Linked DNA regions of Candidatus Scalindua japonica. The main gene of each other region encodes a partner of the protein of the gene in region 2 in a complex. Links are inferred from orthologs where the notes say so. Each region holds a gene or a part of one and is shown on either strand. Other genes may lie near its edges.

Region 1 (11,845 bases), on a different replicon or contig from region 2:
CATTTACGGATGTTGGTGCCACTATCTCAGAGATATTACTTAAGCAGAAACTCGATAATGGAAAAAGTTTTTTTGCTGAATTGATAAACAGTTAAGTCTTATGCAGGGCCGTAGGAACCGCAAAGAGAGGCTGTATTTTTTCACCACCCCCCCTTTTTTTTGCAATAAAATTAAGTTTTAGGCCATTTTTTTCTCTGTGTTTTACTTCTACGGTTAAAAAGATTTTGTTGAGCTAAAATGAAGAAAAATTTAAAATATCATTTTGTGGGGATTGGTGGAATTGGTATGAGTGCGCTAGCGCAGATTACTAAATCGCAGGGTCATTTTGTAGGCGGTTCTGACAGAAGAAATGATAAAAAGCAGACCCCGGAAGTTTTTCATAAACTGGAATCTCAGGGCATTAAACTTTCTCCACAGGACGGAACGGGTGTTGATAATGAGACCGACTTTATTGTTATTTCCAGTGCGGTAGAAGAAGATAACCCTGATCTGCAAGTTGCGAAGCAGGAGAATATTCAAATCATCAGAAGATCTGATTTGCTTAGCAGCCTTTTCAACAATAAAAAACACGGAATTGCCATAGGAGGCAGCAATGGAAAGACTACGGTTTGCGGAATGACATCGTGGATACTTGACAGTGCCGGTCATGATCCAACAGTTGTTGGTGGAGGGTATGTAAAAAACGTTGTTACAGATAAGTTATTAGGTAACTCCAGGTTTGGCAATTCAGAAACTATTATCATTGAGGCAGATGAGAGTGACGGCAGCCTGATCAAGTATATTCCAAAGATTTCAGTTATTACAAATATATCCAAAGACCACAAGACTGTAGAAGAACTTGGGGATCTATTCAGTAAGTTTGCTGAAAACACATCTGATACCGTGATAATTAACGAAAACTGTGCTCATCAAATAAAAATTAACAATAACTCTAAAAAAGTCCTCAAGTTTGGTGAAGATAGTGTATCAGATATCATTGCTTCTGAAATTTCCTGCAACGCTTTTGGTTCAAGATTTAAGATAAAAGAGAGTGATTTTGAGATAAATATTCCGGGTCTATATAACGTTCATAACGCACTTGCCGCTATTGCCGCAGCACAGGCAGAGGGTGTCTCGGATACAGAGATAAAGCAAGCATTGAAAACGTTTAAAGGCACTAAAAGAAGAATGGACGTTGTTGGTGAGAAAAACGGAATAAAAGTCATAGATGATTATGCGCATAACCCGAAAAAAGTTCAGGCGGCAATTGATGCCGTAAGGCTAATCAGTGAACGTTTAATAATAGTGTTTCAACCGCATGGTTATGGTCCAACAGAATTTATGAAAGAAGAACTAATCGCTGCCTTTGCCGGAAAGTTATTACCGACCGATGTATTGTTTATGCCGGAAATTTTTTATGCGGGTGGAACGGCAAATAAAAAAATATCTTCGAGCGATATTATCAAAGAGTTGAAAAAAAGAGGTAAAAACGCATTTTTTGTTCCAGATAGAGAGGACATTGTAACTGAAGTTGAGAAGAGAGCAACTCAAAACAATTGCGTAATTGTTATGGGAGCAAGAGATGATTCACTCACGGACTTTTGTCACGCTATTCTTAGAGCGTTATAGGAATATAATTTAGATTATAATTGACAGTATCAGGTATGAAGCACAAAAGCGTACCTCATAAATTATTTTATTTTTACCAGATCAAAAGGAAACTCTAACTCATTTCCATCCGGAGACGTAATTAACAATTTTAATGTAGAGTTCTGGTTTATGTTTTCAACCGGAAATTTATATACACATCCAGCCACAAATGCCGGTTCTTCCGGGTAAAAGCGACTAGGCTCTGCGTAATCCGGAAAATATGAAAACATCGGATAAATCGGTTTATCTTCAGAATAGAGAATAGCATTATAGCCTTTTGCAAATTCCATGTATTCACCAAAAACGGATACGACAAAAGTCAGGCTATCTTTAAAATGTAATGCCCTTAATATCTCCCCTTCAGATAGTTCACGTTTTTCAACCGTTGCTTTCTTTGCTTTAAAAGCGACATTGTGATAAGGTGTCCACAATGTGGCCCAATCATCCTTATCATCAAGATGAACAACCCATGGCTTGGCAAAATTTGTAGGGCTCAACAGTTTATTTTTTTTCCCATATTCAATTGCTTCATTTATCTGTTCAGGTGTTAAATCAAGAGATATGCTATAGGCGGTTTTGCCAATCAGACATACCGTAGTAATAAAAGCTAATAAAAGAGTTCTTTTTAACATTAATTGTTCCTCCGTATTAAAATCCTTTTTCCTTTTTTATCTCTTCGTAGGCATTATTAATTATCTGAAACTTATCACTGGCAAGCCTGGTAAATTCATCTCCCAGGTGCGAGACTCTATCCGGATGATACTGTTTGGAGAGATGTCTGTACGATTTTTTAATATCTTCCATTGAAGAGTTTCTGGTAACATTTAGAATTCGGTAGTGTTTGTCGTTATCACTGCAAAATTCTGCTCGTATCTCGAACGCATCGTCTGCATTAATCTCTACAAAACTGATAATATCGTTTATCATCCTCTCTTCGTTTGGATGCAATACCTTATCGGCAAACGCAACCAGATAGACAATCCGCAATAAAGAGAGCCTCTCTTCATAACTGGAATACTGTTTGAATTCGTAGCTTACTGCCCGTAGATCCAAGTCTACTCGAGAAGTCTGGTTTATTAAATTTCTGATAAAACTTAGGTCTTCTCCCTGAAACCCAAAACTTACAAACGCCCTTTCAATAACATTGATTTCCTGTGTACTTACACGTCCATCCGCTTTGGCAATCGATACAAGTATTCCAACTAAATGTGTTATGAAATTTAAGGACTTTTCCTGATTGCTTGAGGGCATTCCTATGGGTGTTTGTTTTAGAGACTTATCAAAAAAATCTCCTGTCATTGTGCCGAGGATTGCCCCAAAAGGGCCGCCAAAAAGAAATCCCAGGCCCGCACCAATTGCTTTACCTTTCCATTTCAAAGTCAATGTCCTTTCAAGCTATTCAGCCGTATCTCCCATTACCTGTTTTTCTGGATATGGGTTTTTTCTAAATCTTTCTGTATCTGTTTTTCTTTAATCCTGTCCTGCGCAATTTCTATGTTAAATTTTGCTTCCAGTTTACTGGGGTCGAGCACCAGGACTTCTTCCCATTTTGCTATTGCTTTTTCAAAGTTCTCTTCTCTATATAGATGAATTGCTTTGTTCAGCAGCTCTTCGACAAGAGATGATTTACGTTGTTCTTGTGTTTCTTTTATCAGACTTTTTCTGCTTTGTTGTGTATTATTATTTTCTGTTTTAATTTTTGTGACGGTATCAACAGTGTTTTCTGTTCGTGCCACGGTCTCACTTGTTGCTTCCAGTATTTCCAGTTTTGCCTTGAGGTTGCTATTCTCTGATCCAATTTCAGCCAGACGTTTATTGATTTTTTCAAGTGAAAGTTTTGTTTTTTCCAGTTCTTTTTTTAATCGATTTCGCGTGGTGTTATTCGATACCTGTGCTTTTTCGAGAGTAGACTGTTTATCCTTTATTTGTGAGTATTCTTCATTTAACTGTTTCTTAACAGCTTCCAGCTCACTGAATTTTTTCTTTAATTCATAATTTTCCGTTGTCAGGCTTCCAAGGCTATAAGATAAAGTTGCCACTTTTTCTTCCAGCACATCCATTCTTTCCTCTTTATTTTTATTATTTCTGTTTTTGTTGCTTTCATCTTTGTCTTTTCTTAAAAAATTTTTATTTAATTGGAAACATCCTGAGTTAAATAATCCGGCAAAAATAACAAGAATTGTAAATATGTACAGGTATTTAGAGTTTTTTTTGTTCACAGCATCCCCCCTAATGATCATGTGGTTTTTATGTCCTGGAGTTTTAGAATTGCTATTTGTGAGATTGCCAGTTCTTCAATTTTTCTGGTTTGGTGTAAAATGTGCTCCCAGTCTTTTGTTGTTCCTGTTGCAAACCCCTTTTTCAACCTGCTTTCCAGCTTTTTCAGGTCGGTTTCTAATAACTTAAGCCTGCTTTTTATATCTTCCATTATTATAATGATCTAAATACAAAGGTGGGATACCGAAAAAAACTACAAGTTAATTCTACTTAACATCCAACCGATGTCAAATATTTTCTACTCTTGACTTGCTTAACCAGGAGGGATATAGTTTTGTCATGTTGCAATTAAGAAAACAGGTTGCTGGTGTTATCAGAGATTTCAATCTTTTCAATGATAAGGACAGAATCATATTAGGTGTTTCCGGTGGACCGGATTCTGTTGCGTTGTTGAGCCTTATTTATAATGTAAGGCGTGTAAATCCTCCTTATTCTACAATTTTCATCGCACATTTGAACCATTCACTCAGGGGTAGAGAATCAGATGGAGATGGACAGTTTGTAAGTTCTCTTGCGGATAAATACAAAATACAACTCATTGCAGAAAAAAGGGACGTTAGAGAAATAGCGCGGGAGCGTAAGATGTCACTGGAAGAAACTGCACGGGATGTGAGATATAAGTTCTTTGAGAATGCGGCAAAAAGTGTGGGTGCTAATGTTATTGCGGTTGGTCACAATGCCGATGACAATGCCGAAACAATTTTGCATAGAATAATCCGGGGTACCGGTATTACAGGCGTAAGTGGAATAAGACCAAAACGAAAACTTACACCCACTTCAACCATTAACCTTGTTCGTCCCCTGCTGTTTACATGCCGTAAAGATATTATTGCTTATCTGGAGGAAAAAAATATTACTTACAGGGTTGATTCGACAAATATAGAAAAAGATAAATTAAGAAATAAGATCAGACTGGAACTTATTCCGCACCTTGAAAAAAATTATAATCCAAAGATAAAAAAGTCCCTGGTTACGTTAGGTGAAACGGCAATACAAAATTGTGATTACCTGGAAAAAGAAACAAATGTTTTATTCAAAAGCGTATTAATAAATAGAGAGGCGAAAACAGAGACACATATAGATAAAATAGTATTGGATATAAATAAATTAAAAGAGTCATCTCAGATTTTGCAACAGATGATTGTTAAAGAGGTAATCATCCGGTTAAACATTCCTCTCAAGAAGATAGGCAACAAAAACTATAAAAATATTCTAAACCTTCTTAATTCTAAAAAAACAGAGATAAACCATATGATTAAGGAGTACCTGAATATCAGGAGAGAGGAAAATGAGTTGTGCTTTTCCAGAAATAAATTTTATGTGGAAGAACGACCTGTTTTAAGCGAAACTGAAATAAAAATTCCGGGAGAAACAGAGCTTGTTGATATGAATTATCAGGTAAAAACAGAGATCAGGGAGATCAAAAATAATTTCCTGGAAGAGTTCAAACAAAAGAAAACAAGCAAAGAAGAAGCTGTTGATTTTGATAAGGTCAGTATGCCGCTCACAGTCAGGACGAGAAGGCAGGGAGATAAGTTTTGGCCGTTAGGTTCTCAGGGGGTTAAGAAAATAAAAGATTTTTTTATAGATAATAAAGTTCCTGTGATGGACCGGGATGCTATCCCGTTAGTAACGATGAACGGACAGCCAGTGTGGATAGTGGGGTTTCGTATTGATGATCGTATTCGGGTTTCGGAGGAAACAACAAAATTATTAATGATGAAGTTTGAGGAGAGAACGACTCATATATAAGTGCTTATATTCGTATGGTTTTTGATAAACCCATGAACATACGCGGCATAAAGAAGAAGATCAAAACGATATCAGACGTTCTTTCTTATGGAAGCCGGATTAAGTAGTAGACCAATAGGAATTCCTTGATGATGGCATAGTTCTTAAATATTATTGGGAGAGTTCTGGTATTTTTACATAACCAGCTCCCGGATGGAGGTAAAACAAATATGAAAAAGTATTTACTATATTTCTTAATAACATCACTAGCTCTTCTTTCTGGCCGGGTGACACAAGCAGAGGAAGCAAATCCACAAAAAATAACCTTGCGTTCATCCTACATGAATTTATCTGTTTCTGAAGTACAGTCAATGCCAAATCTTTATATACGAAAATTTGATGAGTGGGGATTTTACGGACACAGCACAATCATTCACCGCTACGAGAAAAAGTCGATAAAAGGAGACAATGTGGTAATAGATCATACAACGGGGCTTATGTGGCTCCAGTCGGGTTCAAAAGAGTATATGCAGTGGGTTGCAGCAAAAGCATGGATAAGGAATTTGAATACCCGAAAGTATGGAGGCTATAACGACTGGAGATTCCCTACTATAGAGGAAGCAGCATCACTGCTTGAACCTGGCAAGACGAATGCCCTCCATATAGATCCAATCTTTGACAAGGAACAGTGGGGTATCTGGTCCGGTGATAAACGAGGCAGTAGCACCTGGAGTGTCTACTTCAGCCTTGGTAACGTACGCTGGCGCTACAAAAACCGATATGTTCGTCCGGTCCGTTCACTCAATTGATATTCAGCAGACGGTTATTCTTGATTTTGAAAAATACTTGTGTTGGCATCAGGCAAGTTGGACATGTATCAATGTATAGATTGTTGTTTATGTGTTATCTTACTATTTATAATCTCGGTTCTTCAGATTAAAAAAAGGGTAAAAGAAAAAACCCACCATTAAGGTGGGTTTTTAAATGCTCCTCGGGTAGGTATCCTACGCTCTTGACCTTCGGAGTACCTTTGGATCAACTCTTTTTTTTACTGCCAGTTCTAATTAAAGTCTTTAGTCTGTTTTTCTGCCCTTGGTAATATCTTTTGCTAAAGCAACAGAAACTAGCCTTTTATATGCAAATGCTTTTCCCGAACCAGACTTCAAATATTTTTCAAAATTTTTCGACTGTTTCTCTGTTTCGAAAGCACCATACCACACTAATTCCCAAGGCAAATGTGGCTTAGTGCTCTTCACCTTTCCTTCGTTATGTAATTTTATTCTGGCTTTTAAATTTTTTGTAGAGCCAGAATAAAAGATGTGAGACTTTAAGCTTAATAGAATATAACAATAATGCATGTTGTTTAATTTATTAGCAAAAGCCGGTACTACCGTTATTGGGAAATGTCAGCTACAGAATGGCAATAGCCACTCTGTAGCTTTAGCGAAAGATGGCTCCTCGGGTAGGATTCGAACCTACAGCCTAGTGGTTAACAGCCACCCACTCTACCATTGAGCTACCGAGGAATTTATTTGTCATTAGATTATTATAAGCAGAATATTACAACATTATAACATGAAAATCAACAATTACAATTTAACTACTGCTGTTACAATTACAATAATCCAGAATTTTTGAAATTTCCGACTTTAATCGGTCGCGTCCAGCAATTATGTCGATAAATCCATGCTTAAGCATCGATTCTGCAGATTGAAATCCTTTGGGAAGCGTTTTTCTGATCGTCTCTTTAATAACTCTTGGGCCAGCAAATCCCACAAGAGCACCGGGTTCTGCGATTATAATGTCTCCTTGCGAAGCAAAGCTTGCCATGACACCTCCTAATGTCGGATCAGTAAGCACAGAGATAAAAAGTAATCCCGCATCTTGAAGCCTGGCGATAGCGGCACATGTCTTTGCCATTTGCATAAGAGAAAATGCGCCTTCATGCATTCTTGCTCCTCCTCCGGAACCGGAGACTATGATAAGTGGCAATTTCAGTTTCAATGCCATTTCTGCTGCTCTCGCAATTTTTTCTCCTACTACTGACCCCATACTCCCCATTATAAAGCTTGAATCCGTAACACAAAAAATAACATCCTTTCCATCAATAGTGCCCTTCCCAACCGTTGCGGCTTCATTTAACATTGTTTTTTTCTGTTCACTTATAACACGATCTTTATATTTTATACGGTCCTTAAATTTCAAGGGATCAGCAGGCACCATATCATTCCAGTATTCTTCAAAACTGTCTTTATCCAGTGTGATATCTATTCGCTCTTTTGTTGTGATCCTGAAGTGATGATTACATTCCGGACAAACATTATGTTTCTCTTCCACCTTTTTTTTATAAACTACGCTTTTACACCCATCGCACCTTTGCCATAATCCGTCAGGTATATTTTTTTTCTTTCTAAAGAACAATTATTTATCTCCCACAACATTTCTATTAAAACGTTTGTATTTCCGGCTAAAGAGAGCCTCCGCTTTTCATAAACTGATAAGAGTTCTCATTTGCTTCTTTACGGAGGGCTTCTATTGCGTCTTTATAGTCATCCTTACCAAATATAGAGGTTGCAGCGGCGAAAACATTTGCACCGGCAGATGCCGCATCAGCAATAGTTTCCGGTTTTATACCGCCATCCACCTCAATATCAAGATTTTCAGGAGCAATTTCCCTCAATTTTTTAATTTTTTCACATACATATTTCTTGAATGCCTGACCTGAAAACCCCGGATATACTGTCATTACAAGAAGCATGTCTATCGCTCCAAGTAGTTTTTCAACAACCTGTCCCTGGGTATCAGGGTTAATGGCAATTCCTGCTTTTAGTCCCCTGTTTTTAATTAAATTGATAACACTCAAAGGATCATCTGTTGCCTCGATATGAAAAGTCAAGATATCATCCTTGTCTGTCTTCTGTGTAAACGACTCCACATATTTATCCGGATTCTCAATCATGAGATGGATGTCCAGGGGAACGTTGGTAATTTTTTTTATTCCTTCAACGATAAATGGCCCCATTGTAATATTTGGTACAAAATGACCATCCATAACATCTATATGAATTAAGTCAACACCAGCCTGTTCTACCCTCTTAATTTCATTACCCAGCTGAGTTGAATCGGCAGAAAGTATTGACGCAGATATTTTTATTTGCATATTAAAACATTAGTTCCTTTCGCTCGCTAATTCATGACTCTTTCTTATCTGTCAGCGCCGCTATTCCAGGCAACTCTTTGCCTTCTAATAGCTCCAGGAAGGCGCCGCCACCGGTGGATATAAATGATACTTTGTATGATTCTCCCATTCTGTGAAACGCAAGGTCCGTATCTCCTCCCCCTACAATGGTCAACGCATAAGCAGTTACAACTGCCTCCACCATTGCATACGTGCCCCTACTGAATGCGTCAATTTCAAATGCCCCCATGGGGCCATTCCATAGTATAGTCTTTGCATTTTGCATGGCTTCAGAAAAAAGCTTTGTGCTTGCAGGCCCGATATCGAGAGCAAACCAGTCATCCGGAACTTCCTGGAAAGTAACCAGCTTAGTCTCCGCATTACCGTCAAATTTTTCTGCAGCCACAAAGTCCACCGGCAAATATATTTTGACACCTCTCTCCTTGGCAAGTTGATTTATCATGAGGACCTTCACTGCGACATTTTCATCTATCGTTGCCTTGCCAACACCATATCCATGAACCGCAAGGAAAGGAAATGCCATTGCACCACCGATAATTATTTTATCAACCTTTTTTACCAGATTTTCTATTATTTTTATCTTGTCCGTAACCTTTGCTCCTCCAACTATAGCAACTACCGGCCTCGACGGAGCATTGACTGCCTTCTCAAAATAATCTATCTCTCTTTTCACAAGAAAACCTGCCGCCGACTGTGGCACTTCCTTATTCATACCAACCATTGAGGCATGCGATCTGTGACAATTTCCAAATGCATCCTGTACCATCACATCACATAAACTTGCCAATTCTTTGGCAAACTCAGGATCATTTTCCCGTTCTCCTTTATGAAAACGGAGGTTTTCAAGCAGCAAGATGTCTTCAGGCTGCATCGCATCTGCCAGCTTTCTAACATCAGGACCAATGCAATCTTTTGCCAGGGTCACTTCCTTATTGAGAAGCCTGGTAAGCCTTTTAGCGACCGGCTTTAAACTGTATTCCAGTGAGACCTTTCCTCCTGGTCTGCCAAGATGAGAAGCGAGAATTATTTTTGCTCCTTCATCAAGTAAATAATTAATGGTTGGCAAAGTGGCCCTTATCCTGGCATCATCGCTAATATTCCCCTGCTCGTCAAAGGGAACATTATAATCCACTCGTACAAATACCTTCTTGCCTTTCAGGTCAAGTTCGTTAATAAAAAGTTTGTTCATTTGACAGGATCCCCTTTAAGCCTTTGTGATAAGTTTCACAAGATCAACCATACGGTTTGAATAACCCCATTCGTTATCGTACCAGCCTATTACTTTTATCAAATTACCACCAATTACACATGTAGACATGGCATCCAGGATACATGAATGTTCATTGCCTATTATGTCAGAAGAGACAATGGGGTCTTCGCAGTATTCCAATATACCATTCAATTTGCTGTCTGCCGCTGCTTTTAAAGCGCTGTTAACCTCTTCTATACTTACATTCCTTTTCACGATTGCCACTAAATCAGTTACTGAACCATTAGCAACAGGCACCCGCATTGCCATACCGTCAAGCTTTCCCTTAAGTGTCGGAATGACCTCGCCAATGGCTTTGGCAGCGCCGGTGGTCGTTGGAATAATGTTAATGGCCGCGGCCCTCGCCCTTCTCAAATCCTTGTGCATCATATCTGCAACATTCTGGTCATTCGTATAAGCGTGGATGGTCGTCACAAGGCCTTTTTCTAATTGAAAGTTGTCATTAATTACTTTTACGAGGGGAGCAAGACAATTTGTAGTGCAAGAGGCATTGGAAACAATTTTATGTTCTGTACGAAGGTCATTTTCATTTATCCCCATAACTATCGTAGCGTCAAGCTGGTCTTTTGAGGGTGCGGATAAGATTACTTTTTTTGCTCCAGCCTCAAGATGTTTTACACAATCTGCCCTCTTTGTAAATATTCCCGTAGATTCTATCGCTATATCAACTTCTAAGCGTTTCCATGGAAGGTTGGCAGGGTCTTTCTCCTTTGTCAGTGTTACCTCTTTTCCCTTTACAACTATCGTATCTTCTTTTGCCTCAATATCACCGTTAAATTTTCCATGGACTGAATCATATTTCAAAAGCAGAGATAACGTCCTGGCGTCAGCTAAATCATTTATGGCAACCACATCAATATCTTCCCTCTCTGCAATTACTCTAAATACATTACGACCTATTCTACCAAAACCATTTATTCCTACTTTTATTGCCATTATTTAAATTCCTTTCAATCCAATATAATAGATAGTTTTACTTCATAATTCAAAGCCAATTTATTCTCTAGATTAGAAAATTCATAAAATTCCAGCAGGTTGTGGCTTTATTGAGATGCCTTATTTGAAAAGCAGTTTTACCCTGCTTTCAGAAGGGATTTTCCAATTAATGTAAAATGCTTCGACTGCTTTTTCAAAATAATAAGTATTCTATAAATTGAGGAAATACTTATGGATATGAGTACAACAAAGAGGTAAAATTCTAACACACTGCTATAATTTGTCAAGAGTTTTTACCCTATGACAAAGGCAGGAAAAACAATGGTTTATAACCAAGAACACCTATTGACTATGAGGAGTTTATAAACAACAACCTTATTGAATTGAATGCGAAATGCTTTTATAATTGGACCTTTATTATGGAAAAACTTTCAAATCTGCAAATTATTATGAAGCAATATGCGGTAGTAGTCTTCTTTCTTGTTTCAAGCTGTGCCGCAATAGAGAAGGTTTCAGAGGTTGATATTAACGAAAATTTTCCTCATGATGAGATTCAAAAAATAGCGGTAATTATGTTCCAAACAAACGTAGATCATGAAGAAAAATCCTTGTTTTTTTCAAACACCTCCATATCTCCAAATGCAGGGACGGTTCTTGCAAGCATGATTGCAAGAGAACTGGTAAAATTGGATAGATATGTTGTTGTTAATAGAAAGGCTGTGGAGGAAGACCTGGAATCAAAAAATCTTAAAATAGAAGATTTTTTACTCACGCAAAGCTATTTGGACCTGGGAAAACAATTG
Region 2 (11,925 bases):
GATGTGAAAAAAGACGTAGAAATGGGAAGATATAATAAAGCGCTTGATACTCTGGAAGAGGTAAGAGGGTCGGTATTATACAGACTTTCTAAATATCTTGATAGAGAAGATTCATATGTTGCGTACAATACCGGTGTAGTTTTGATGCTGATGGGTGACACTAAAAGTGCGGGGGTAGAGTTCAAGCAGGCTGCCAGAACAGATAACGAAGCAATTAAAGAAAATGCCATATATAACAGGGCGAATATAATAGCAACAAATATGGATTTTATTACGGCGGCGGAAGAGTATTCAAAGGTGCTCGGGATAGATCCTGACGATTTTGAGGCGAAAAAGAACCTTGAAAGAATGCGGCTGGGGCAAAAACAACTCTCAACACTGTTTTCTCAGGTCAAACAGGAGAGAGAGGAGAGGATCCAGTCTTTGAAGCTCATTCCGTGGGGTAATAAATACAGACATAGTGGAGAACAGAAGATCAGGTGGTGAGGACAGACCTCGCTTTCGAGAGGACTAAATTTCTGGAATTCTCTAGAACGAGATACATTCTATCATTATTCGACAATAGCACTAATTCACCATAAAATATTACTCTTAAAAATGCTATTCTTTTCACAACAACAATATTTAGTTTACATACTCCCTGGCGTGGTGCTTATCTTTCTTGCCTATCTCTATTCCATGGGGAGGAAGAGGAGTTGGTTGAAGAGTTTTGGCGGGCTAGATATTTTACAGAGATTCAGCAGGATACCGAATACAACCTGCAATATCACCAAAGGTTTAATGATCAGCGCCTCATTTTGCGGTCTGTGTATGGTCCTGGTTGGGCCGAAGTGGCAGACTACTGAAGAGTATTTTGAGAAGGAGGGTATGGAGATTGTCTTTGTTCTGGATGTGTCACTGAGTATGCTGGCGGAGGATGTAAAACCTAACAGACTGCAAAGGGCAAAAATTGAGATGGAAAACTTGATTAAGGGCCTTGAGAATGATTATTTGGGTCTGGTAGTATTTGCAGGACGGGCATTTTCCATGCTTCCTTATCTGACAACAGATTATGATAGCATTTATTTGAGAATTTTGCGTATGATTAATGAGAACTACGCGCGTTTTGTCCCGTACGGTACAAATGTTGGAAATGCTCTACTTGTTGCAATTGAGTCGTTCAGCAAGGAGGAGAGAGAGAAGGTAATTATCTTTCTTACTGACGGAGAGGAGCAGTTGGCAGTTAGAAGCCAGGTGGCGGAAGCGGTAAAGATGCTTATGGAGAGGAAGGATATCTCGGTTTATTTGATAGGAATTGGAGACCTGCAGGAGTATTCTCCAATCCCTAAAAAGGACAAAAATGGACATACAATTGGTTACGAGCTTGATATAGAGGATAATACGATTATGACAAGGCCTGATCCTGAATTATTACAGGAAATTGCGGATGTAACCGGTGGTAGATATATCCATGATGCGACTGGAGATGAGCTTAAGGGTATTTTTGAGGGAGTTATAGCGGAACATAGAAAAGTTTTAGGGGTAAAGACCAGAAATACCGTTAAAGATATTTCGCAATACTTTCTAGGTGGTGTGTTGATTTTTCTCGTATTTTTTTTGTTGTTGTAAGGCGAGGTGTTCTTTACGATAATCGTTTGCCTGTTATAACGCTTTGATGTTTTCTCTTTTATACTCATAATTCTTTACTTTTCTCAGGCCGACTCCTCAGTAGATAAGTTCAACGAGTTTCTCCTTCCGTGTTTACTGATAATGTTATTAAAATAATCTGGAAATTTTTCATATTCTATGACATATTTGACTATATACAATGGCGCTGGTATAGTGCGATAAGAGGTTTCCGCTTTTATTTTGAAAATGACAAGTTGGATAGATCAAAATCTGACTGTCAAATAATCCGTCAGGTAAGAATGTTTCCGCTAAAGTATAGTGTGACTAATTAATTGAGAGGGTGAATAATATGGTTTCAAAAGAGGATATACAAATAAAACCTGGAAAATTGTTTATTAATGGCAAATGGGTAGATTCTGTTTCAGGTAAAACTTTTGATGTCTTAAATCCCGCAACGGAAGAGGTATTAACATCTGTTGCCGAGGGAGATAAGGCAGATATTGATCTAGCTGTTTCCGCTGCTCGTAAGGCCTTTGAAAAAGGGCCATGGAAAAAAATGGATGCACGTGAAAGAGGTAAGATTTTGTTAAAAATCATGGAATTGATAGAAAAGAATAAGGATGAATTGGCCCTGCTTGAAACTATGGACAATGGTAAGCCAATCAGTGAAACAACGAATGCTGATCTCCCACTTGTGATTGACTGTTTGTTGTATTATGCGGGATGGGCTGACAAAATCCATGGTGAGACAATTCCGGTGAGAGGAGAGTACTTTAATTATACCACGAGAGAACCTGTTGGTGTTGTGGGACAGATAGTACCATGGAACTTCCCCCTTCTAATGGCTGCCTGGAAGATAGCGCCCGCTCTGGCCTGTGGCAACACAGTGGTTTTTAAGCCTGCTGAACAGACGCCATTAACTGTATTGAGGCTAGGTGAGATTTGCCAGGAGGCAGGATTGCCGGATGGAGTTCTGAATATTGTGCCAGGTTATGGTCCTACGGCAGGAGCGGCCCTTGCTGAGCATATGGATGTTGATAAGATTGCTTTTACTGGTGAAAATGCTACTGGACAAATCATAATGCGGGCTGCATCAAAGAATTTGAAACGAATTTCACTGGAGTTAGGTGGAAAGTCTCCAAATATTGTATTTGCAGATTCCGATATTGATAGTGCCGTTGCCGGCGCTATGACCGGTATATTCTTTAATCAGGGTGAAGTTTGTTGTGCCGGTTCCCGATTGTTTATCGAAAAGAGTATTCATGATGAATTTGTAGAAAAGTTATCAGATAAAACTGCTGGTATGCGTGTTGGTGACCCGGTAGATGCCGACACTCAGATGGGCGCGCAGGTTTCTAAAGAACAGTTTGATAAGATATTAGGTTATATCGATGCTGGAAAACAGGAGGGAGCAAAACTGGTAACAGGCGGTGAACGATGTGGTGAAAGAGGGTATTTTATTAAGCCTACTATCTTTGACGCGGTTGATAACAATATGAAGATAGCGAGAGAAGAAATTTTCGGACCAGTTGTTTCGACAATCAGTTTTGATGATATTGATGAAATGGTAAGGCAGAGTAATCTATCGATATTCGGCCTGGCTGCTGCTGTCTGGACAAAGGATATAAAAAAGGCACACAGGCTCGCCAGAGATTTGAAGGCTGGTACAATATGGATCAATACTTATAATGCTTTTGATGCTGCATCGCCTTTTGGTGGCTTTAAACAGAGTGGTTTTGGTAGAGAGCTGGGTGTTCATGCTTTAGAGTTGTATACACAGGTAAAAAGTGTGTGGATAAACCTTGGCAGCTAAACGTTTGTTAAATAACTTAGTAACATGAAGTTTGATTATAGGTATTGGTTTAGAATGAGATATGCTTTTTGGTTATATTCAGAACCCTAGCTGCGCTGCATGGGTATTTTCAAGGTTAGCCGAGGGCTTTAAACCAACTTTTTAATCAATATGGTTTTGTTTGATAGAGATGGAAAAGCTTTAATTTGTGGTACTTACAATACTGGTAACAGCAATTTCTGTAAAAATTTATATTGAGTTTTTTTTCTAATTTGATATAAGAGTTGTTTCACAGGTCTTTTATAATATGCAGATTTTTTATTTAGAGACCGGACAAATACATCCCACACTGAAAAACTACAACGTATTGGTTTATAGCTATACGTAGGCCATGATTTGTAGTAAGTCATTTCTTTTTCTAGTATTAGACTAAGACAATCAGGATAAAAAGCACAAATTAAGATAGTGGTAACAATGAAAACAAAACGCATAGTTCAGATATTGGTTATTTTTTTATTTTTTGTTCTTCCAAAAAACATTCTTTTTAGTGCTGATGGCCATAGTTATTATTATAATCTTGGCATTTCTCATTACGAGAAAGGTAATATAGATGATGCTATTTTAGCATGGGAAAAAGCTGTCTTAGTTAATCCGGCATTTGTAGAAGCATACTATAACCTTGGGAATGTCTACGAGGAAAAAGGGTTGTTGATGAAAGCTATCTCTTCCTGGGAAAAGGTTTTAGAACTTACTCCTTCTGATATTGATGTCTATTTTAATATTGGGGTAGCATATACTAGACAGGGTATGTACACTGAGGCGAAAGATGTATTCAAATATGGAGTAAAAGTTGACCCTGATGATCCGGAAATTCACTATTTACTTGGTATTGTATTTATGAATATCGGTGAATTGGATAATGCAATCAAAGAATTAAAAAATACTTTGATATTACGTCGTGACCATGCAGGGGCCTGCTATATTCTGGGAAATGCTTATTATGACAAGAATATGTTGGATGCCGCACTTGCATCGTATAGAGATGCGATTAAGATAAACAATAAATATTCTGATGCTTACAATAATATAGGTTCAATTTTATTTGATAAGGGTCTGTTTGATGATGCTATAACTGCATGGAAAAATGCAATTGAGATTGATCCTGACTTTATAGATGCTTATTTTAACCTTGGGAACGCTTATGATAAAAAGGGGATGTTTTACGAGTCGGTTTCTGTCTGGAGAAAGGCTCTTGAAATAAATCCGGACATGTTGGACACTCGCTATAATCTCGGTATTGTTTACTCTGAAAATAAGATGTATAGAGAAGCAATCAGCGAATTCAAGCAAATTTTAACATCAAACCCTGATGATATAGATACCCTTGTTAGTTTAGGTCTTGCTTACAAAAACTGGGGGCTGATTAATAAGGCAATTTATAAGTATAAAAAAGTTCTTGGCATTCAACCTGATAACGTTTCTGCTCTAAATAATCTTGGGCTTATTCACATTCAGAAGGGGCAATATGATAAGGCTATTTCACTATTTTGGAAGTTAAGACGGATTAATCCGGATTATCTGGAAGGGCTATATAACCTTGGATTGGCATTTTACTTTAAGGATGATCTTGATAAGGCGATTTATACATGGGAGGAGTTGGCAAGTATTGATCCTGCTTATGGGAATATACATAATGATTTGTCTGTATCTTATAAAAAGAAAGGTTCGTTCCGTGACTCAATAGCTGAACATGAAAAAGCGCTTGAAGAGCTAGGTAAACGTGATAAGGGTTTTTCAATTGTGCTTCCTGCTTGTGCAAAGGAGAAAAATATGCTAGTAGTGAATAGGAGAAAGTTGTTGCCAGCGGTAACAATTGGCTTGACTCAGGAAGAAGCGGTAAGGCTTGCAAAGGTACTTGGAGAGAGTAATGTGGAAATTGGTTTTTGTCTGGAACTTCTTGCTGATATCGATTTTGTGATGCTGGAAGATAAAATTGCAAATAAATAATGTCAAAAAAAATTTGTATATCCGTGATAGGAAGTGGTAGTGGTGATGATTTGTTAAGTCCTCAAATTTCTAAAATTGCGAACGAAGTGGGACGGGAGATAGCAAGTCGAGGTGCGGTTCTGATATGTGGCGGTCTGGGTGGAGTGATGGCTGAAGCGGCTAAAGGTGCTAAAGAAATAGGTGGCCTTACGATTGGGATTTTGCCGGATGAAGATCCTGGCAGTGCAAATCCTTTTATCGATATTGCGTTACCGACAGGTTTGGGTTTTGCGAGGAATGTTCTGGTTGCATATTCCGGGGATGCTATAATTGCGGTAAGTGGCAGATTAGGCACTCTTACCGAGATCAGTTATGCTCTTATAAAAAAGAAACCTGTAATTGGGATTCAGACTTGGAATTTAGAACAGTTATCTGGTAGAATGTCTGCCTTCGAAGAACTGGTTTATAGGGACAGTGTTATAAGGTGTGAAAATGCGAAGGAAGCAGTGGATAGGGCCTTTGCTATCATAGAAAATAAAGAGAATTGATAAATGGAACTAATTGAAAAAGTAAAAAAATTAATTTCGTTGATGAATGAAAATGGTCTTGCTGAAATGGAGGTTGAGGAAGAGGCAACCAAGATACGTTTAAAAAGGAACAGCATGGATTCTATACAAACGAGTATTCAATTGCCTGATGTTAAATCTTCATTGCAGGAAGGTGCAACTAAATATCTAACATCACAGGATGAATCAAATACTTCTGAGGTCGTAGCTCCAATGGTTGGAACATTTTACACTAGTGCTCCTGGTGCCGGACCTTATGTAGATATTGGAGATGAAGTTGGAGAAGAGACCGTTGTTTGTATCGTTGAGGCGATGAAGATCATGAACGAAGTTAAAGCAGAGACAAAAGGAAAAATTGTTGAGATCCTGGTGGAAAATGGCACTGCTGTTGAATATGGACAGCCTCTTTTTAGTGTTGAGCCATCTGGAGAAGAAAACTAGTTGTACTTAGGGCAATCTTTTTTAACTGTATAAAATGACAAGAGATTGACTTGGCGGGTGAAGGATTGTGTTGTATGACTCCGGCTTACTTTACCGTTTGTGTTGTCTTGCGATTTCTTGAGTGCGGTCAAACCTCTGAGTTTGCCTTGCATCGTAATGTGCGATAGTAACAATAATAATATTTTTATGGGTCGCGCTGGTATAATCAAGTGCGAGTTTTTCTCATAATTTGGCTTTGCGTTGATAAAAAAATTAACCAAAATAAAATTATAGATTTTATATTCTACTATGAAGAAGGTGGAAATCAGGAGGGTTTTGCATAGCTTATGTTTTCCAGGATATTGGTCGCAAATAGGGGTGAAATAGCTTTACGGATAATAAGAACCTGTAAAGAACTTGGTATTGAAACGGTTGCCGTTTACTCAAAGGCTGATAAAGATGCCTTGTATCTGCAATCTGCGGATGCGCATGTTTGTATCGGTCCTGGGGAATCTGCAGAAAGTTATTTAAATATTCCAAGTATTATAAGTGCTGCAGAGATCACGGATATAGAGGCTATACATCCGGGATACGGCTTTTTGGCTGAAAATAGTCACTTTGCTGAAGTTTGTGAATCGTCTAATATTGTATTTATTGGACCGAATTCAGGGGTAATGAATAAAATGGGTGATAAAACCCTTGCAAGGAATATAGCAATTGAGAATAAGATACCTGTAATTCCAGGTAGTGACTCTACTATAAACGACCAGCAGCAGGCTCTGGAGGTAGCACACAAAATTGGCTATCCTGTTTTGATAAAAGCTTCATTCGGTGGCGGTGGCCGAGGTATGAGGGTTGCTCATAATGATATCAGTCTGGTCAATGCTCTTGCGGTTGCACAGCGTGAAGCTAAAGTGGCTTTTAACGACTCTTCTATTTATATTGAGAAATACATAGAGCCTTCGCGGCATATTGAAGTCCAGATAGTTGCTGATAAATATGGTAATGTAGTGCATCTGGGAGAGAGGGATTGCTCAATTCAAAGAAGGCATCAGAAGTTAGTGGAGCAGGCTCCATCGCCAAATTTAGCAGATCAATTGCGTGAAGATATATGTAAATCTGCCATAAAGCTTGCAAAAGCAGTTAGTTATACAAATGTTGGGACAGTGGAATTCCTGGTTGACTCGGAGGGAAAATTTTATTTCATTGAAATGAACACCAGGCTTCAAGTTGAACATCCAGTGACGGAAATGATTACTGGGATCGATTTGGTTAAAGAGCAAATCAGGATTGCCTATGGCGAGAGATTAAACTTGCGGCAGAAGAAGATAAAAAGCGAAGGGGTTGCAATAGAGTGCAGGATAAATGCGGAAGACCCTGATAATGGGTTTAGGCCATATGCCGGTAAAATTACAATGTGCAGTGTCCCTGGGGGTAAGGGTGTCAGGGTTGACTCACACGTTTATGCCGGATACGAGGTGCCACCGTATTATGATTCATTATTAGGCAAATTGATAGTTCATCAAAAAGAAAGGGAAGAGGCTATTGCCTGTATGAAGAGGGCGTTAAGTGAATACAGGATTGAAGGAATTAAGACGACGATACCTCTTCACTTAAAGGTTATTTCAGATTCAAGGTTTGCAACTGGCGATGTTGATACACATTTTGTTGAAAATCTCATAGATGAGAAATAGGAATTTGGAAAATACTTGCTAAACCTGTTCAAAGAAGATTAATGAATAGGTTTGGTGTCTAATTAATACATGGATTTAGCAATGATTTATTAGTGTTTTAAACACTGTAGGACTAAAAAAAGATTGTTATTTATAGCGTCTTGAGTGTGTCATTATCTATCGATAAAAAGTATTTATAAAATTTGCTTTTTGACTGGGTTCTTTATAAAATGTATCTAATAGTTTTTTCTTGACACACTAAAATGGTCTTGATAAAATTCCACACTTCTTGCCTTTATGTGTTATGTGGTTTTAAGTGTTAATTGTCATGGCAAGAGTATTAATTATTACAGCATAATTTAAGATATTGAGAAGGGGGTTACAATATGTTTGGCCGAAATTTAAGTAGATTTTTTCTGATGTCCGCAGCTATTACATTGTCACTTGTGATCGTTTGTAGTGGCCAGGGCTTTGCAGGAAAAAAACAGAAGTGGAAGTTCATGAGTAACTCAGGTTGCAAGTGCCATATGTCTAAAGGTTGCTTTGAAGGTGAAGAGTATAAGAAGATGAAAAATCAGCATTACAACACCTTCCAAAGGTTGGAAACTGACGAAGATAAGAGTAATCCTGAGTGTCTGAAATGTCACGCTACCGGGTTGGGAATGAAGATTAAGAAAGGCAAGTCAAAGCAGGGTAGTAAGGATTTTATTGAAAATGTTGGTTGCGAAGCGTGTCACGGCCCTGGTGAAGGTTACATTAAAGTAAAGAAAAATTACATGAACAAGGGTAAGGATGCCTTCAAGGATCTGTTGAAAAATGATCCTATGGCTGCCAGGAAGGCTCAATATGATGCAGGGATGATTGTTGCGGGAATCAACACTAAAACAATACAAGAACAATGCCTGCAGTGCCACTGGGATACTCCTGATGCTAAAAATAAATGTCCTAAGTGCGAAGGTAAGAAAAATAGTGAAGGTCAGGATAGGTTGTTCACTAAAAATTACATTAAACGGGATGATCACAGAGACCATGACGCTATAGATGACGTTGCGCCTAAAGCGGATAAAAAGAAGTGGAAGGGTTATTTGGAACAGGATCCATGGTTTAAGACAAAGCCACCTAATGCTAAATAATTATTGTCTCGTGTTTTGCTTTTGTAAATGGTTTGTAAATTAAAGCTTCACATTCGTAGCTTTTTTATAAATAGCGACATTAACAAGTGTTTTTCTGCTCCCCTCTCTCTCTTTCTGGGAGAGGGGAGATTGAATGTGGGGCCTGCTGTTAGGATATGCTGCTGAAGTTAGAGTTCGCCCACAATATAAGTACTATCTTTCTTTAAACATAAGAGGAGGAAATCATAAAGTGGTATCATTGTCAAAGTCAACGTTAAGGGTATCTAAAGATAGTAAAATTCGTAAGCTTGTTGTATTAATATGTTTCGTTTCATGTCTTGTTTTCATATCTTCAATTTCATCAATAAATAACGCTTTTGCTCAAGAAAATAGTGACTGTATGGAGTGCCATACAGATCCATCGGCGGTAGATTCTAAGGTAAGGGTGGATCACGTAACCGGTGAAGTAGAATTTGTATCAATGGTTGTTGATGAAAAAGAATACCATGCATCAGCTCACGGTGGTGAGGATTTCTACTGTATCGACTGTCATGCAGATTTAGAGGATACAGAAGGGGAACATTATCCTAATTTGAAACCGGTGGATTGTGTGACGTTCTGTCATGATGACCCTGCTGCAACATTTCTTGAGGGTAGTCATGCGAGTTTAATGCAGGAAAAAGGAGTTCAGCTGCCTACCTGTAAGTATTGTCATACAGGTCAAAAGTCTAAGATGAATACTCCTCGGGCTGATAATCTGGAGCATAGGGGAGACACTATAGAAAAATGCGGAGGATGCCACGAGAGTTATTATAGATCATATCGCAATAACCTCCACGGTCAAGTTACTGCAATGGGGCATTTGGGCACAGATATAGCAACATGTGTCGATTGTCACGGGCAGCATACCATACTTAATTCGTCAGACCCGGAGTCTACATTAGGACCGGAGAATGCAAAGGAGACGTGTGGTAAGTGTCATCCTGGGGCTGGGGACAGTTTTGTTAAGCATGTCGCGCATCCTGGATACAAAGATATTGGATATTATAAGTCTGCATTGGTAGCTCTTAAGAACATCAGGAAGGACCCCGGGGAAATCAAAGCAATCGTGAAGAGCCCGCAGACATTACTAACCGTGCTATTTCTGGCTTATGTGGGTCTTTTAGTGGTAACGTTTATACAGTTTGGTACTCATATGCTTTTCTCGTGGCTGGCATCAATACTAGACGATCGAAAGGAGGGGGGTGCTGATCATGGCTAATAGCACTACAACGTTAATGCGATTTGGTAAATTTCATAGATTTGGCCATACGCTAACAATAATAAGCTTTTTTGGGTTAGTGCTGACAGGTATGCCGTTGGTGTTTAAGGATTACGCATGGGCTCAATGGTTGTACGGCCTGATGGGAGGTTATCCTACGGCTGGTAATATTCATAGGATATGTGCGCTTATTACTTTTTTTGCGGCATTTCTTCATTTTGCATATCTTGCCTTTGAGACATTAATAAGGAAGGATAAGGGTATCTTCTGGGGGCCGGACTCTCTTTTGATACAACCAAAGGATGTGTTGCATATATTGGGAGATATCTTGTGGTTTTTCAGGCTGGCGAAAAGGCCGAAGTTTGAAAGATATATTTATTGGGAAAAATTTGAATATCTTTCGCTAATGTGGGGTACGTTGGTTATGGCGGTTACGGGTTTTGCTCTCTGGTTTCCTGTGCAAACAGCGAATCTGGTGCCTGCCAGCATTGCGACATATGTTGATATCCCAAGTATAGCACTGGTTGCTCATAGATACGAAGCGTTGCTGGCGGCAGGTTTTATCTTTTCAATTCATTTCCTGCATACACACATGCTTCCTGAAAATATTCCAACAGATGAGGCAATGTTTACCGGTAAAATTGATGAGGCGCATGTTAAGCATGAAAGAGGTGCTTATTATGAAAGAATGAAGGAAGAGGGTCAGTTAGAGAGTCTGAGGGTTCCGGCATCTTCTGCCGGTGCAAAATTTGTTTCCAGGTTAATGGGAGTTCCGCTTCTTGCTGTTGGGTTGCTGATGGTAGGGTTTATGCTGTCATCCGTAGTATGTTCTCTGGCATATCTTTTTGTGGAATTAACTAAAAACCTCCATTTTGATATATTTAGTATATTTGCTTTTTGATAATATAGAATGCTGTTTTCCTTCTTTTTTTTGAGGATGATTCTGGGTGATTAGTAGGGTGTTAATAACAGATGACGAAGAGCGTACGATTCGCAATATAAAGGTTATATTTGATGAGCTCGAAAATATCGAGATTGTTAAAGCGCAAGACCTGACTTCTATTGTGGATTTTGTTGAGCGTGAAAAACTTCATTTAATTATTACAGACCTGAGAGTGCCAAAGATGGGCAGGCTGGAATTTCTTAAACAGATTAAGTCTATGGATACTGAGCTGCCTGTGATTGTTGTTACTGGAGATGATTCCATTGAGACAGCTGTAGAATCGATGAAAGAGGGTGCGTTTGATTATATTGTAAGGCCGTTTGAAGGTGAATCTCTGTCTGTTGCTGTTGATAAAGCGCTTAAAATGAGATCTCTTGCTATGGAAAACAGATATCTTCGTAAAGAGTTGGAATCTCATTACAATTTCGGCAATATTATAGGTAATTCGCCAAAAATACTGGAGGTTCTTTTGCTTGCAGGAGACGTTTCCCGGACTGATTCAACTGTGTTTATTTGCGGAGAAAGTGGCACCGGGAAAGAGCTGGTAGCCCGGGCAATTCACTT

Evidence for each region.
Region 1: the proteins of accB (region 2) and accD are in contact, whole or in part, in a solved structure (PDB 8UXZ), measured with the Escherichia coli proteins. The link is inferred for Candidatus Scalindua japonica from one-to-one orthologs.

Annotation. Positions count from the first base shown.
Region 1 is NZ_BAOS01000027.1:84,856-96,700, forward strand. The notes cover bases 6,147-9,019. They hold accD (acetyl-CoA carboxylase, carboxyltransferase subunit beta), read right to left. Parts: upstream 8,059-9,019; coding sequence 7,234-8,058; downstream 6,147-7,233. Other genes in these bases: SCALIN_RS13865 (Lcl C-terminal domain-containing protein), read left to right, coding at 6,147-6,446; SCALIN_RS13870 (GIY-YIG nuclease family protein), read right to left, coding at 6,711-6,995; rpe (ribulose-phosphate 3-epimerase), read right to left, coding at 8,105-8,797; SCALIN_RS13890 (phosphoglycerate kinase), read right to left, coding at 8,829-9,019. Outside these bases: SCALIN_RS13830 (phosphopentomutase), read left to right, coding at 1-95; murC (UDP-N-acetylmuramate--L-alanine ligase), read left to right, coding at 238-1,608; SCALIN_RS13840 (hypothetical protein), read right to left, coding at 1,671-2,261; SCALIN_RS13845 (TerB family tellurite resistance protein), read right to left, coding at 2,278-3,006; SCALIN_RS13850 (coiled-coil domain-containing protein), read right to left, coding at 3,045-3,848; SCALIN_RS13855 (hypothetical protein), read right to left, coding at 3,866-4,057; tRNA lysidine(34) synthetase TilS, read left to right, coding at 4,186-5,658; more of SCALIN_RS13865, read left to right, coding at 5,868-6,146; more of SCALIN_RS13890, read right to left, coding at 9,020-10,025; gap (type I glyceraldehyde-3-phosphate dehydrogenase), read right to left, coding at 10,041-11,042; SCALIN_RS13900 (CsgG/HfaB family protein), read left to right, coding at 11,462-11,845.
Region 2 is NZ_BAOS01000045.1:28,984-40,908, forward strand. The notes cover bases 4,713-7,665. They hold accB (acetyl-CoA carboxylase biotin carboxyl carrier protein), read left to right. Parts: upstream 4,713-5,937; coding sequence 5,938-6,393; downstream 6,394-7,665. Other genes in these bases: SCALIN_RS20325 (tetratricopeptide repeat protein), read left to right, coding at 4,713-5,407; SCALIN_RS20330 (TIGR00725 family protein), read left to right, coding at 5,407-5,934; accC (acetyl-CoA carboxylase biotin carboxylase subunit), read left to right, coding at 6,720-7,665. Also shown: SCALIN_RS23250 (hypothetical protein), read left to right, coding at 1-486; SCALIN_RS20310 (VWA domain-containing protein), read left to right, coding at 700-1,608; SCALIN_RS20315 (aldehyde dehydrogenase family protein), read left to right, coding at 1,958-3,421; more of SCALIN_RS20325, read left to right, coding at 3,875-4,712; more of accC, read left to right, coding at 7,666-8,066; SCALIN_RS20345 (multiheme c-type cytochrome), read left to right, coding at 8,432-9,178; SCALIN_RS20350 (hypothetical protein), read left to right, coding at 9,312-10,418; SCALIN_RS20355 (formate dehydrogenase subunit gamma), read left to right, coding at 10,411-11,319; SCALIN_RS20360 (sigma-54-dependent transcriptional regulator), read left to right, coding at 11,378-11,925. UniProt on the Escherichia coli protein: This protein is a component of the acetyl coenzyme A carboxylase complex; first, biotin carboxylase catalyzes the carboxylation of the carrier protein and then the transcarboxylase transfers the carboxyl group to form malonyl-CoA.